Linked DNA regions of Microbulbifer sp. A4B17. The protein of the gene in region 1 interacts with the protein of each later gene in a pairwise test. Links are inferred from orthologs where the notes say so. Each region holds a gene or a part of one and is shown in the gene's direction. Other genes may lie near its edges.

Region 1 (4,693 bases):
TACTCAAAAGCCTGGGCACTGTGGTATCGAGTTTCACAAGCCTCTACTCAAGCCCGCTTTACCGAGGGAACACCATGTTTGATTCATCTGTCACTTTAGCTTCTTATGACCCGGAAATTTGGGAAGCCATTCAGGAGGAAGACTCTCGTCAGGAAGACCATATCGAGTTAATTGCCTCTGAGAACTACACCAGCCCAATGGTGATGGAAGCTCAGGGCAGCAGCCTGACCAATAAGTACGCTGAAGGCTATCCGGGCAAGCGCTACTACGGCGGTTGTGAGTATGTGGATAAAGTGGAAACCCTGGCCATTGAGCGCGCTAAGGAGCTGTTTGGTGCGGACTACGCCAATGTGCAGCCGCACTCAGGATCACAGGCTAATGCGGCTGTTTACCAGGCGCTCTGCGCCCCGGGTGACACTGTACTGGGTATGAGCCTTGCCCACGGTGGCCACCTTACCCACGGTGCCCGCGTTAACTTTTCCGGCAAGATCTACAATGCAGTACAGTACGGCCTGAACCCGGAAACTGGCGAAGTGGATTACGAGGAAGTTGAGCGCCTGGCGCTTGAGCACAAGCCGAAGATGATCGTGGCTGGTTTCTCTGCCTATAGCCGAGTGATGGATTGGGCGCGTTTCCGCGAGATCGCTGACAAAGTGGGTGCTTACCTGTTTGTGGATATGGCTCACATTGCGGGCCTGGTTGCCGCTGGTGAGTATCCCTCCCCAATCTCCCACGCCGATGTTGTGACTTCTACTACTCACAAAACCCTGCGCGGCCCCCGCGGCGGTATCATCCTGGCGCGCGCCAACGAAGAAATTGAGAAGAAGCTCAACTCCGCCGTATTCCCCGGTGGTCAGGGTGGCCCGCTGATGCATGTGATCGCGGCGAAAGCGGTTTCTTTCAAAGAGGCCATGACCCCTGAATACAAGGCCTACCAGAAGAAGGTTGTGGAAAATGCCCGCGCAATGGCGGAGACCTTCCTCGATCGAGGCATCAACATTGTATCCGGTGGGACCGATGATCACCTGATGCTGGTTGACCTGATTGGCAAAGAGTACACCGGTAAGGATGCGGATGAAGCCCTGGGTAACGCCAACATCACCGTTAATAAGAACGCGGTACCCAATGACCCGCGCTCTCCTTTCATTACCAGCGGCCTGCGTGTCGGTACCCCGGCAATCACCACTCGCGGCTTTGGTGTAAAGGAAACCCAACAGCTCACTCACTGGATCTGCGACGTGCTGGACGCACTGGAGAAAGGTGATGTTGAAGCCACTATCGCCGATGTGAAGCAGAAGGTTCTGGGTATTTGCGCAGAGTTTCCTGTGTATAAAAAAGGCTGATCAGCACTGCTGACAAAAAAGCGGCTCATAGAGCCGCTTTTTTTATGTGTCCCTGTTGAATTTGCGTTGCACTGTGGCTGTGCGTGCTGCGGTCACACAGTGCAACGGCTGTGGTAAACTGCGGCCCATTTTCCATTCCGGGGATAATCCCACATGCACTGTCCGTTCTGCAGCGCAGAAGAAACAAAAGTAGTCGATTCCCGATTGGTGGCTGAGGGCGACCAAGTACGCCGCCGGCGCGAGTGCCTGGAGTGCCACGAGAGGTTTACCACATTTGAAACTGCGGAGCTGCTGCTGCCGCGAGTGATCAAGCAAAACGGCCAGCGCGAGCCGTTTAATGAAGACAAGTTGCGCGCGGGTATTCAGCGCGCTGTGGAAAAGCGCCCGGTAAGTATTGAGCGGGTGGAGTCGGCGGTATCTCAAATAAAACACGCTCTGCAGGCGACCGGAGAACGGGAGTTGCCGGCGCGTGCTATTGGTGAATTGGTGATGGAGCAGCTGCGTGAGCTGGACCAGGTGGCCTATGTGCGCTTTGCTTCTGTCTATCGCCGCTTTGAGGATGTCAGCGAGTTTAGAGAAGAGATTGAACGCCTGACCAGTAAGGGATCGAAGACGGAATGAGTCAAACTGTTGTACACAGTGCGGAAGCACTGATGGCCCGCGCTATTCAGTTGGCAGAGCGCGGTCTCTACACCACTATGCCGAATCCGCGAGTGGGCTGTGTGATTACTGACGGGGATGGCAATATTGTCGGCGAAGGCTGGCACAAGCGGGCCGGCGAACCCCACGCTGAGATCGAAGCCCTGAGTGATGCCGGCGACCTGGCTCAGGGGGCTAGTGTTTATGTCACTCTTGAGCCCTGCAGCCATACCGGCCGCACAGGTCCCTGTGCCGAGGCGCTGGTAAAGGCCGGCGTGGCCCGGGTTATTTACGGAATGCAGGATCCGAATCCGAATGTCAGCGGTGCCGGATTGCAAATATTGCGCGATGCTGGGATCGAAGTGGAAGGCCCCATCCTGGAAGAGAGGTGTCGCGCTCTAAACCCCGGCTTTATCAAGCGTATGACCCTGGGACTGCCCCTGGTGCGAAGCAAATCTGCCATGAGCCTGGATGGGCGCACCGCTATGGCCAGTGGGGAATCAAAGTGGGTATCGGGCCCTGCGGCTCGCGCCGATGTACAGCGCCTGCGTGCTCGCAGTTGTGCAGTGATCACCGGGGTTGAGACGGTGCGCTTCGACAATCCCAATCTCAATGTGCGCGCCGATGAAATGGCACTGGAAATGCTGGCCGCAGAGCGAGCCGCCGAAGTGCAGCCGCTGCGGGTAATTGTTGACAGCCAGCTGCGCACCCCAGCGAGAGCCTTTATTTTGCAGGGGGATGCCCCCACATTGGTGTGCACGACAGAGTGCGCGGAGGCCGAGCGCCGCGAGCGTATTGAAAAAACGGGTGCGGAAGTCGTGGTTTTACCCCACGACAAAGAAGGTCGCGTAGACCTGCTCGCCCTGCTCAAGGAGTTGGCGCGACGCCAGTGCAATGAAGTTTTGGTAGAGAGCGGTGCGACCCTCTCTGGTGAATTCCTCTACCGGGGCCATGTCGACGAAATCATTGTTTATATGGCGCCAAAACTGCTGGGTAGCACCGGGCGGCCGCTGTTTGAATTGCCTATCGAGCGTATGGGCTCGATGCTGCCGATTACGATTACCGATATGCGCGCAGTTGGTCACGACTGGCGCATTACTGCAACAACCGATATCGAGCGCTGATGTTTACCGGAATTATTGAAGCCTTAGGCGAGATCGCAGAGTTAAAACCCCAGGGCGGCGACCTGCGTGTACGAGTGCGCAGCGGTAAGCTGGATCTGGGTGATGTGCAACTGGGGGACAGCATTGCCACCAATGGTGTTTGTCTCACGGTTGTTGACCTGCCCGGTGATGGTTACTGGGCGGATGTCTCTGCGGAAACCCTGGATGTGACAACGGTGGGCCGCTGGAAAAAAGGCGACCGGGTCAATCTGGAAAAAGCACTGACACCCCAGACCCGCCTGGGTGGACACATTGTCAGCGGCCATGTGGATGGTATTGGCGAGGTGGTATGGCGCAAGTCCGAGGCTCGCGCCGAGCGTTTCCGCCTGCGCGCACCGGAAAATCTGGCTCGCTATATTGCCCATAAAGGGTCTATCACCGTCGACGGCACCAGCCTCACGGTCAATGCCGTGGATGGGGCTGAGTTTGAACTCACCATAGTGCCACACACGTTGCAGGAAACGATTATGGCCGGCTATACCGCCGGTACTCGGGTCAACCTGGAAGTGGACCTGATTGCGCGCTACTTGGAGCGGCTACTCCTCGGTGATGAGGCAGCCAAGCCTAGTGGTGGGGGTATGACCCTCGAATTTTTGGCCCAGAACGGGTTTTACAAGCGCTAAAGATGGGCCGTGCACCACGGCGAAAACAGCAGCGATAGCCGCTCTATTTGCAATTGATAAATTTATCCAGAGTTAACCATGGAACTAAATACGGTTGAAGAACTGATCGACGATATCCGCCAGGGCAAAATGGTAATCCTGATGGATGATGAAGATCGCGAGAACGAGGGCGACCTGGTGATGGCTGCGGAGCAGATTCGCGCTGAAGACATCAACTTTATGGCCACTCATGCCCGTGGCCTGATTTGTATGCCCATGTCCAAAGAGCGCTGTGAGCAGTTGGACCTGCCGCTGATGTCGCGGGACAACGGAGCCCAGTTCAGCACCAACTTCACCGTATCCATTGAGGCGGCAGAGGGTGTCACCACCGGTATTTCCGCCGCCGATCGCGCGCGCACGGTTCGCGCCGCTGTGGCCAGAAATGCCAAGCCCAGCGATATTGTACAGCCCGGCCATATCTTCCCCATTATGGCCCAGCCCGGCGGTGTATTAAGCCGCGCAGGCCACACCGAAGCCGGTTGCGACCTGGCCCGCCTGGCGGGTTTTGAGGCGGCTGCGGTGATTGTTGAGATCATGAATGAAGACGGCACCATGTCCCGCCGCCCGGACCTGGAAAAGTTCGCGAAAGAGCACAACCTGAAAATCGGCACTATCGCCGATCTGATTACCTATCGCGCCCTGAATGAGAAAACCGTCGAGTGCGTTAATGAGCGCAAGGTGCGCACCGAGTTCGGTGAGTTCAAGCTGCGCACTTATCTCGATAAGGCCCGCCGCGAACGCCACTTTGCCTTTGTTAAAGGCGACCCCACCCCAGAAGAGCCGACCCTGGTTCGTGTGCATGTGGGAAATACTCTGCGCGATGTGCTTACGATTCAGCGCGGCGATGAAAAATTCACCCCGTGGACCTTTCGCCGCGCGATGCAGC
Region 2 (4,587 bases), 3.8 Mb from region 1 along the record:
CTTTTGGCGCCTTTGTAGCCAACAACCCAAGGTAAAAAGGCCACAGCCCGGATATTTTGAACTAATTTTTTGCCCAATATCGCCGAACTGCTGCTAACTTCGATAAACTCCGAGTCTGGCATGGACAGGGAGTCACTTTTGCGGCAGACTCGGTCAATTAGTTCGGGCAACTAGGCCGAAAATTCGGGTTTGCCCGCAAGATAGCCAATTTTAACTCACTTTATATGGGTTTTCGGCAACTTTCTTCAGGGCGAATTATGGCTAAACTTCTTCTCCTCCACGGCCCCAACCTAAATCTCTTAGGCAGTCGTGAACCGCATATTTACGGGAGTACCACCCTGGCGGATATCAATGAAGCCGCCGAGCGCCAGTGCGGTGCCGCCGGACACGAACTGGAAGTCCTTCAGAGCAATAGCGAATCAGCCCTGCTGGAGCGAATTCATCTGGCGGCAACCAGCGGAGTCGAATTTATCGTTATCAATCCCGCTGCGTTCACCCATACCAGTGTCGCCTTGCGCGATGCCCTGGCAGCCGTTGCCATCCCCTTTATTGAGCTTCACCTGTCCAATCCCCACGCCAGGGAAGCCTTCCGACACCATTCCTATCTTTCAGACCTGGCCTGCGGCGTAATCTGTGGCTTTGGCGCCAACAGCTACACCCTGGCTCTACAGGCAGCCATCCACCAACTGGATGCAGCACCTGCACAACAATGAATCAAACTACGAGTAAATAACTATGGATATCCGCAAAATTAAAAAATTGATTGAGCTGCTCGAAGAATCGGATATCGGCGAGCTGGAAATCAAAGAAGGCGAAGAGTCCGTGCGCATCAGCCGCGGAGTCAGTGGCGCAACCCAGCCTGTTGCACCGATTTACAGCGCGCCTCCCGCACCGGTTGCCGCACCCGCTGCTCCGGTTCCCAGCGCTCCTGCTGCCCCAGCTGAAAAAGAGTCCAAACCGGCTATCAGCGGACACGCGGTGAAATCCCCGATGGTAGGCACCTATTACGCTGCCCCCAGCCCCGGCGCCGAGCCCTTTGTGAAAGTGGGGCAGCAGGTCAAGGTCGGTGACGTTGTCTGTATCGTCGAAGCCATGAAAATGATGAACCAGATCGAAGCTGACAAGGCCGGTACCATCGAATCCATCCTGCTGGAAGACGGCCAGCCGGTAGAATTTGACCAGCCCCTCGTGACCATCGTCTGAGTGGGGTAAGTCACTATGTTCGACAAAATCCTTATCGCCAATCGTGGCGAAATTGCCTTGCGGATTTTGCGCGCCTGTAAAGAGATGGGCATCGCTACTGTGGCGGTGCACTCCCTGGTAGACCGCAATCTCAAGCACGTACGCCTGGCCGACGAATCTGTATGTATCGGCCCCAATCCATCCCCACAGAGCTATCTGAACGTGCCGGCCCTGATCGCCGCTATGGAGATCACCGACGCAGTAGCTGTGCACCCGGGCTATGGCTTTCTCGCAGAAAACGCCGACTTCGCCGAACAGGTGCAGAAGAGCGGCTTTACCTTTATCGGCCCAGACCCGGATGTTATCCGCTTGATGGGTGACAAGGTGTCTGCCATTGCTGCCATGAAAAAGGCCGGCGTTCCCACCGTACCCGGCTCCGACGGCCCGCTGCCCGATAACAGCGAGCGCTGCATGGAGATCGGCCGCAGCATCGGTTATCCGGTCATTATTAAAGCTGCCGCCGGTGGCGGTGGACGCGGCATGCGCGTGGTGGAAAAGGAAGAGGAGCTGGTAAACGCGATTGCCGTGACCAAGTCTGAAGCCCAAGCGGCCTTCGGCGACGGCACTGTTTACATGGAAAAATTCCTGCAGAATCCCCGCCATGTGGAGATCCAGGTAATGGCCGATGGCCAGGGCAACGCCATCCATCTGGGCGATCGTGACTGCTCCCTGCAGCGCCGCCATCAAAAAGTTTTGGAAGAAGCCCCAGCTCCAGGCATTCCCGACGAGGTGCGCAGGCAGGTACATGAGTCCTGTGTACAAGCCTGTATCGATATCGGCTATCGCGGCGCGGGTACTTTTGAATTCCTGTATGAAAATGAGCGCTTCTACTTTATCGAAATGAACACCCGTATCCAGGTGGAGCACCCCGTTACCGAAATGGTAACCGGCGTTGACTTGATCAAAGAGCAGATTCGGGTTTGTGCCGGTGAGAAGCTATCCCTGAAACAGGAAGATATCGTTATCAAAGGCCACTCCTTTGAATGCCGTATCAATGCCGAAGATCCACAGACCTTCTTCCCCAGCCCCGGCAAGGTGAACAACTTCCATATGCCCGGCGGCCTGGGTGTACGAGTGGATTCCCACCTCTACTCTGGGTACTCGGTGCCACCCAATTACGATTCCATGATCGCCAAGCTGATCACCCATGCGGAAGATCGTGAAACCGCATTAGCACGTATGCGGGTGGCCCTGTCGGAACTGGTGGTAGACGGTATCAAAACCAATATTCCCCTGCAGGAAGAGTTGGTACGAGATGAAAACTTCGCCAAGGGTGGGGTCAATATCCACTACCTGGAGAAGAAGTTAGGTCTTTAAGCGCTCGCCAGCCGGGGCAAAGTTAGCGAGAATTGCGGCAAACTTAACGGCACTGAACGTTGCCAAGGATGGCGTGGCAACCGTCGTTATTTGAGTGCGGCCCGGCCGCAACAACGCCGTAACATCGCTACAACAATTCCGGATTAATTATGCCCTGGCTACAACTCCGCGTGGACACTGATCGTGATCACGCGGAAAAAATCGAAGACGCACTGCTTTTTGCCGGTGCCGTATCTGTCACCCTGCAAGACAACGCCGACCAACCGATCCTTGAACCTGGGCTCGGGGAGGTGCCTCTTTGGGAACAAACACGGGTTACCGGGTTGTTCGATGCGGAAGTCGACACCTCGGTTACCGAAGCAAAAGCGGCCTCCTTCCTGTGCGAAATACTACCCAATGCCCGCTGGGAACAACTTGAAGACAAGGACTGGGAGCGGGAGTGGATGGCTCACTATAAGCCCATCCAGTGCGGTCCCAATCTGTGGATCTGTCCCAGCTGGTGCGAGCCACCACAACCGGACGCCGTCAACCTGCTGCTCGATCCCGGCCTCGCCTTCGGCACCGGCACGCACCCGACTACCTTCCTATGCCTGCAGTGGCTGGCACAGCAGGGCCTCGAAGGTAAGAGTGCTATCGACTTCGGTTGCGGCTCGGGCATTCTGGGTATTAGCGCACTGCTACTGGGAGCGGGGCGGGTTCTCGGCACCGATATCGATCCCCAAGCATTAATCGCCAGTCGTGACAACGCCCAGCGCAACGGCATAGACCCGGAGCGCTTCCCGGTCTACCTGCCAGAGCAAATGCCGAGCGAAGCCGTCGATGTTATGTTGGCCAATATTCTCGCCGGTCCCCTGGTAGAGCTAGCCCCGCAACTGATACAACTCACTCAATTGGGCGGGAAAATCTGCTTGTCCGGCATCCTCAGCTCCCAGGCAGAGCAGGTGAAAAACGCCTACAGCGAATGGATTGAGTTCGATTCTGATGGCGAACACGAGGGGTGGGTCAGATTGACTGGCGAACGGGTGCGCTAAATGCGCTCCCGAACACTACGCGGGACCCCTTCAGGCTGATAAACTTGGCTGCTAAATAAACTGCGCTCTAGTCGAATGTCTCAACTGGTAACCCGCTGTCCCCATTGCAGCACATCATTTCATATTAATGACCAGCAACTGCGCGCTGCCCGTGGCGCCGTTCGCTGTGGGTCTTGCCTGCAGGTGTTTCGCGCAGATGAAAATATCGTTTTCTCTGAAAGTGATAGCGAAAGCCGCAATGATTTAGAAGCATTGCTGGAAGATGATGACTTCCTGATTCACGACGATATCGAGCTCGACGAGGACGAACCCGCCACTTCGCCACCTCCACCTGCAGTAAATCAAACTACCGGTCGAAAGAGTGCACCTGAAAGCGAATCTACATCGGAACCGAAGGAATACAGTGCAGCAGCGCAGGAATTAATTGGTGATGCCTTTGGGGATCACGAGTGGCAGGAGCTGGAAGCATCCCACACCGAGGAGGAGCTGGAACAGGAAGAGGATCTGGATCAGATCCTCAAACCGGACTTGGAGGAGATTCCGGATTCTGATTCGAACTCTTTGCAAGGGTACAGCACCCAACCTGAAGTATCGGAATTTGAAGCTTCAGGTCCCTCCGTTGAGAACCGATCCTGGGACAGTGGCGAATCAACACCATCTACCGAGCCGGTAAATTCACCTCGCCCCACTGATGAAACCCGCCGGGAGCCTTACTTCGGCGGCGAATCTACCAATACTGAAGAACCTCAGCGGGAGCAGTTGATCTCAGCCATCCAACCTGCGCCACTGGAGATGTCTTGGGGGGTCCCGAAAAAGAAACGCACCGCCTCTCCCTGGCTGTGGCGCGCATTGATTCCCCTATCGATCCTCGGCATCGCTGTTCAGGTCGCTTATTTCCAATTCGATAGCCTAAGTCGCAAGCAGCCCTGGCGCGACGTCTATGCCGTTACCTGCCCGTTATTCGGCTGTACCTTGCCCCAGCTGAAAGATACCCGGG

Evidence for each region. The genes of interacting proteins can lie anywhere in the genome.
Region 2: the proteins of ribD (region 1) and accC interact in binary tests that used the Escherichia coli proteins (3 or more experiments, as listed by UniProt). The link is inferred for Microbulbifer sp. A4B17 from one-to-one orthologs.

The regions. Positions count from the first base shown.
Region 1 is NZ_CP029064.1:4,351,577-4,356,269, reverse strand. Bases 1,096-4,033 are described here. They hold ribD (bifunctional diaminohydroxyphosphoribosylaminopyrimidine deaminase/5-amino-6-(5-phosphoribosylamino)uracil reductase RibD), read left to right. Parts: upstream 1,096-1,960; coding sequence 1,961-3,106; downstream 3,107-4,033. Other genes in these bases: ribBA (bifunctional 3,4-dihydroxy-2-butanone-4-phosphate synthase/GTP cyclohydrolase II), read left to right, coding at 3,847-4,033; BTJ40_RS19130 (riboflavin synthase), read left to right, coding at 3,106-3,768; nrdR (transcriptional regulator NrdR), read left to right, coding at 1,497-1,964; glyA (serine hydroxymethyltransferase), read left to right, coding at 1,096-1,343. Outside these bases: more of glyA, read left to right, coding at 75-1,095; more of ribBA, read left to right, coding at 4,034-4,693. UniProt on the Escherichia coli protein: Converts 2,5-diamino-6-(ribosylamino)-4(3h)-pyrimidinone 5'-phosphate into 5-amino-6-(ribosylamino)-2,4(1h,3h)-pyrimidinedione 5'-phosphate.
Region 2 is NZ_CP029064.1:543,744-548,330, reverse strand. What follows is about bases 557-3,388. They hold accC (acetyl-CoA carboxylase biotin carboxylase subunit), read left to right. Parts: upstream 557-1,218; coding sequence 1,219-2,559; downstream 2,560-3,388. Other genes in these bases: prmA (50S ribosomal protein L11 methyltransferase), read left to right, coding at 2,709-3,388; accB (acetyl-CoA carboxylase biotin carboxyl carrier protein), read left to right, coding at 736-1,203; aroQ (type II 3-dehydroquinate dehydratase), read left to right, coding at 557-713. Also shown: more of aroQ, read left to right, coding at 258-556; more of prmA, read left to right, coding at 3,389-3,590; BTJ40_RS02395 (DUF3426 domain-containing protein), read left to right, coding at 3,666-4,587. UniProt on the Escherichia coli protein: This protein is a component of the acetyl coenzyme A carboxylase complex; first, biotin carboxylase catalyzes the carboxylation of the carrier protein and then the transcarboxylase transfers the carboxyl group to form malonyl-CoA.